DNA from 2 places in the Shewanella sp. AS16 genome. Region 1 is predicted to be linked to the other one. Evidence: predicted binding sites of a transcription regulator. Region 1 holds the regulator's gene; the other holds the start of a gene.
The links. Region 1 encodes sigma-54, which starts transcription at its own class of promoters, with help from an activator protein. Its sites were predicted from a motif close to GTTGGCACGNNNNTNGNNT; they were not measured.

Region 1 (3,087 bases):
CGATGACAGGGTGATCACCATCATTCAACCTGAAACTTATCAGGAAGAGCCCAAGCCCATGCCACAGAGCGAGCCGCAGGTTAACCAGCAGGAGCAGGAATGACACAGATTACCTTGAGAGCCGAGAACCTGGCCAAGAGCTATAAGAGCCGCCAGGTGGTAAAGGATGTCAGCCTGACGGTAAAGACGGGCCAGGTCGTAGGTCTGCTCGGCCCCAATGGTGCCGGCAAGACCACCACCTTCTATATGGTCGTCGGCTTGGTCAAGAGCGACAAGGGACAGATCTTCATCGACGATGACGATCTCACCACAGATCCCATGCACCTGCGGGCCCGTAAAGGCATAGGCTACCTGCCCCAGGAAGCCAGCATCTTCAGGAAGCTCACAGTCCATGACAACATCATGGCCGTATTGCAGACGCGTTCGTCACTGACGGCGCAGCAGCGGGAAGAACAGCTGGAAAACCTGCTGGAAGAATTCCATATCACCCATATCCGTGACAGTCAGGGCATGTCCCTCTCCGGCGGCGAGCGCCGCCGGGTCGAGATAGCCAGGGCACTGGCGGCCAACCCCAAGTTTATCCTGCTGGATGAGCCCTTCGCTGGGGTCGACCCGATTTCCGTCATCGACATCAAAAAAATCATCGAACACCTGAAGATCCGCGGCTTGGGGGTGTTGATAACGGACCATAATGTGCGCGAAACTCTGGATGTGTGTGAACATGCCTATATCGTCAGCCACGGCAATCTTATTGCCGAAGGAACGCCGGCAGAGATCCTAGACAATCAGCAAGTTAGGGCTGTGTACTTAGGAGAACAATTCAGGCTATAGTTAAGGCATGGGCCGGCACTTTCAGACCATGGCGGGTTGACAGTCGGCACTATCACCAACACCAGCGAGCCAACACCAATGAGCCAACAATTGTGTTCAAGAATAATAAGTAGGGATCAGCGGTAAGATGAAAGCGTCACTCCAGTTAAGACTGGGTCAGCAGTTAACCATGACGCCCCAATTACAACAGGCGATACGTCTGTTGCAACTCTCGTCACTGGAACTGCAACAAGAGATCCAACAAGCACTAGACTCCAATCCCCTTCTCGAGCAGGAGGAGGATAGCTATGAGGCTGCCGGCACCAACGAAAATCCGGCGCAGCCGGATACCGACTTCAGCGACAACAGCCAAGTGTCGACGGACAAGGACAGTTCGACCGTTGATACCGCCGAATCTCTGACCCAGGAGTCCATGCCGGATGAGCTGCCCATGGACACCACCTGGGATGAAGTGTTCACCGCCTCGCCCAATTCCGGCTCCGGCGGCATGCGGGAGGACGATATGCCCTTCCAGGGGGAAACCAGCGATGGCTTGTATGAGCATCTGGAATGGCAGAAGAATCTCACCCCCTTCTCGGAAACCGACCTGGCGATAGCGACGGCCATCATAGATGCCATAGACGAACAGGGTTACCTGACCCAGAGCATGGAAGAGATACTCGATGCCATGGGCAACCCTGAGATAGAGCTGGATGAAGTCGAAGCCGTGCTCAAGCGCATTCAGCATTTCGATCCCATAGGAGTCGCGGCCCGCGACCTAAGTGAATGCCTGCTGATCCAACTGGCGCAATTTGCCGCCGATACCCCCCACATAGACAATGCCCGGCTCCTGATTAAAGATCACCTTGAACTCATCGCCGGCCGCGATTTTCGCACCCTGATGCGCAAGACCCGGCTCAAGGAAGATGAGCTGAGGCAGGCCATAGCCCTGATCCAGACGCTGAATCCGCGCCCGGGATTGCTCATCACCCCTGTCGATGATGAGTATGTGATCCCGGATGTCTCTGTCATGAAGAAAAGCGGACGCTGGGTGGTCGAGCTCAACCCGGACTGCATGCCTAAGATCAGTGTCAACCAACAGTATGCCGCCATGGCCCGCAGCACCAAGAGCCAGGCCGACAGTCAGTTCATCCGCGGACATCTGCAGGAAGCCAAATGGTTTATCAAGAGCCTGGAGAGTCGCAACGACACCCTGCTCAAGGTAGCCAACTGCATAGTCCAGTACCAGCAGGGCTTTTTCGAGTATGGCGAGGAAGCCATGAAGCCCATGGTGCTCAACGATATCGCCGAGGCCGTCGAGATGCATGAGTCCACCATTTCCAGGGTGACCACCCAGAAATATATGCATACCCCAAGAGGCCTGTTTGAACTAAAATATTTTTTCTCCAGCCACGTCAGTACCGACGATGGTGGCGAGTGCTCATCTACCGCTATCCGCGCCTTCATCAAGAAGCTGGTCGCGGCGGAAAACCAGAAGAAGCCTCTGAGCGACAGCAAAATGGCGCAACTTCTGGCAGAACAGGGGATCAATGTTGCCCGGCGCACCATAGCCAAATATCGTGAAGCCATGTTGATCCCCCCCTCAAATCAACGTAAGAGTTTATAGACACTTAGGACATTGGAGGAAGAGGTATATGCAAATTAATCTGACTGGGCACCACATAGAAATCACAGATTCATTGCGTGATTATGTACAAGAAAAATTTTCAAAACTTGAACGCCATTTCGAACAGATCAATAATGTGCACGTTGTGCTCAATGTTGAGAAAACGCAACAGATTGCCGAAGCCAAAATCCATCTTACCGGTGGTGAGGTGTATGCCACCTCGGAGCATGCCGATATGTATGCCGCGATAGACGTCCTGATCGATAAACTCGACCGTCAGGTAATTAAACACAAAGAGAAGCTGACAAAACACTAATAATGCAACTTAGTAGCATACTGCGGCCGGAATGCACCACCTGCGCCACTCCAGGCAGTAAGAAAAAGGTACTGGAACTCATAGGCGACTTAGTTGCGGCCCAGTACCCAAACCTCTCATCTCAGGCGATCTTTGAAAGCCTGGTGGCGCGAGAAAAAATGGGCAGTACTGGCATAGGCAATGGTATCGCTATCCCACACGGGCGCTTGACCGACATAGAGCAACCTATTGCCGTGTTGGTCAAGTGTGAGGAACCCATTGCCTTCGATGCCATAGACAAACAACCGGTAGACCTGCTGTTTGCCTTGCTGGTCCCGGCAGATCAATGTCAACT
Region 2 (3,087 bases), on a different contig from region 1:
GAGGGAGATACGATAGACGTTGGGCGACAGGTCGAGATTGTCACGTATGTGCACCGCAGGCACCAGGAAACCCAGCTCCTGGGACAATTTCTTGCGAACCCCTTTGATCCGCCCCAACAACTCGCCGCCCTGGCCCTTATCCACCAGAGGGATCAGCCGATAACCCACCTCCAGGCCGACGGTATCCACATGGCGCACGTCATCCCAGCTCAGATCCTTGGGCTCTTTATCCAGTTTCTCGGTCGGCCCCTGTTGGGCCAGCGCCAATGCCTGGGTGCGTTTGGCATTATTGCGTTTATTGATGAAATACGCACCGCCGGCGGTGCAGAGGGCGAAGCCCAGGAAGGCCAGATGCGGCATGCCGGGCACCAGCCCCATGACGAGTAACACCCCTGAGGCGATCGCCATCGACTTGGGGCTGTCAAACATCTGACTCATCACCATCTGGCCCATGTCACCCGACTCGTTCTGGCGTGTCACCATCAGGGCAGCGGCAATCGAGAGCAAGAGTCCGGGGATCTGTGCCACCAGACCGTCACCTATGGTCAGCAGGGTATAGATCTCCATGGCATCGGAGAAACTCAGTCCATGCTGGGCTATGCCTATGACGAAACCACCCAGTATGTTGATGACCAAGATCATGATACCCGCTATGGCATCACCCTTAACAAATTTTGAAGCACCGTCCATGGCACCGTAGAAGTCGGCCTCACGGGTCACTTCGGCGCGCCGTATCCTGGCCTGATCCTGATTCAGAGTGCCGGCATTGAGATCTGCATCTATGGCCATCTGCTTGCCCGGCATGGCATCCAAGGTAAAGCGAGCACTCACTTCCGAGATACGACCGGCACCCTTGGTCACCACGGCAAAGTTGATGATGATCAGGATGAGGAAGACCACCAGGCCCACGGCATAATTACCGCCGATCACCACGGAGCCGAAGGCTTCGATGACTTTACCCGCGGCATCGCCGCCGTTGTGGCCCTCGAGCAACACCACCCGGGTCGAGGCGACGTTAAGCGCCAACCTGAGCAGGGTCGCCACCAGGAGCACTGTCGGAAAAGCGGCGAAATCCAGCGGCCGGTCGCTGTAAATGGACACCAGCAGTACCACGAGTGCCAGGGCGATATTGAAGGAAAACAGGATGTCGAGCAGGAATGGCGGAATAGGCAACACCACCATGGCCAGTGCCGCGAGCACCAACAGAGGCGTGCCTATCCCCTTAAAGGTGGCAGGTCTTACTTGTTTTATCTGACCCAGGGTCGCTTTAACATCCATTCACAGTTAACCTAAACTTTGACGCATAGCAGTCTTAAAGCAAAAAGCACGCCAGATTTATGTTCGATTCGAGGTTTCAGCCGTAAAAACAGCCAATAGTTGCGGCAGCCCACTTAGCCCGATCCCGCCGGCCCGGGAGCGCCTCGGCCAACTCCGGCCTCAGCCTCAATGCTTCAATTCATCCGGAATGGGTTGGTTGAGCGGTATGGGCAAGGGCTTACGGCCGCGGCCCTTCTGGTATTGCCTTAGCTGGAACACATAGGCCAGCACCTGGGCAACGGCGGTAAACAAGCCCTCGGGCACCTGCTGATCCAACTTGGTGGTGTGGTATATCGCCCTGGCGAGCGGCGGCGCCGAGACTATGGCCACCTTATGCTCCCTGGCAATTTCCCGGATTTTAAAGGCCACCTCATCGACGCCCTTGGCTATCACGAAAGGCGCCGCCGAACGTGTCGCATCGTATTTCACCGCCACGGCATAATGCTCTGGGTTAACCACTATCACGTCGGCATTGGGCACTTCACTCATCATCTTGCGCTGGGCCATTTCGCGCTGCATCTGCCGGATGCGCCCCTTGACCTCGGGTTTACCCTCGGTGTCCTTATATTCGTCTTTGACTTCCTGCTTGGTCATCTTCAGCTGTTTATTGTGATTCCAGATCTGGAATGGCACGTCTATGGCGACGATGATCAACATGGATGAGCACAGCAGGATAAACATCCACACCAGTAGATCCAGGGCATGATACACATTGCCCGGCAGGTGGTCCGCCGACAGCATGAGAAGATCGTTGAAATAGAAGCTGAGCAGCAAATAGGCCGACAGGGCGATGACAGAAAACTTGGCTATGCCCTTGGTCAGCTCCACCAGGGCCTGGGTGCCGAACATGCGCTTGAAGCCATTCATGGGATTCATCTTGCTACCCTTGGGCATGAAGGCCTTGGTCGAAAAACTCAATCCGCCAAGCACTATATTGCCCAGGAAAGCCACCACGGCGAGCATGCCAATGAAACTCAGCATCGGCAGGGTCAATTCAGTGCCGACGACGCCCCAGACCCGGTACATGGAGTTGGTATCGAATATCTGCGCCCGCTCCATGGTGAACACCTGGGTCATGATCCTCGACAGACTCTGGGCCAGTGCCGGCCCCGTCATGGAAAAGCCCACGGCGGCGGCGAGCAGCACGGCGGCGGTACCGAGTTCTTTGGAGCGGGCGACCTGGCCTTTCTCTCGGGCCTGCTCCAGTCGCCTACTGGTGGCCTCCTCGGTACGTTCCTGACTACTGTCGTTATCGGCCATGACGGCAACTCCAGTTCAATGACTTGATACGACCCATCACAGGACAGCGTCCTTGGTGCATTGCAGGTGCGGCATGTCGCATAAGAGCAACTGGGCCGCGCCAGACCTCATCGAACATAGGTGCCATGACAAGGGCTATCATAGGACTGCGTCCTTGGAACATTGCAAATGCAACATGTCGCATAGGAGCAACTGGGCCGCACGCCAGACCTCATCGAAGTGCGCCATTATGGGGGTCAGGGTCAGCCAAAGGATCAACAGGCCTCCCACCATGGTGACGGGGAAGCCTATGGCGAAGATGTTCAGCTGCGGCGCGGCGCGGGTCATGACACCGAAAGAGAGGTTAACCAAGAGCAAGGCGATGATCGCCGACAAGGACATGGTCAGCGCGGCGCCAAACATGTACGAACCCCATTCGGCCAACGCCCGATAGCTGCTGATATCTATGCCTTGGTTGCTGATGGGAATCGTCTCGAAGCTGGCCACCAGCATGCGGATCATCAACAGATG

Region 2: a site for sigma-54 is predicted at 1,316-1,334, ahead of flhA (flagellar biosynthesis protein FlhA). Genes of this name have one in related genera too.

What each region holds. Positions count from the first base shown of each region.
Region 1 covers NZ_JAKCLK010000004.1:170,661-173,747, forward strand. The annotation lists gene lptA (lipopolysaccharide transport periplasmic protein LptA) at 1-103, shown strand, start outside; gene lptB (LPS export ABC transporter ATP-binding protein) at 100-831, shown strand; gene LZP73_RS12895 (RNA polymerase factor sigma-54) at 959-2,437, shown strand; gene hpf (ribosome hibernation promoting factor) at 2,466-2,753, shown strand; gene ptsN (PTS IIA-like nitrogen regulatory protein PtsN) at 2,756-3,087, shown strand, end outside.
Region 2 covers NZ_JAKCLK010000003.1:518,628-521,714, reverse strand. The annotation lists gene flhA (flagellar biosynthesis protein FlhA) at 1-1,278, opposite strand, end outside; gene flhB (flagellar biosynthesis protein FlhB) at 1,444-2,577, opposite strand; gene fliR (flagellar biosynthetic protein FliR) at 2,716-3,087, opposite strand, start outside.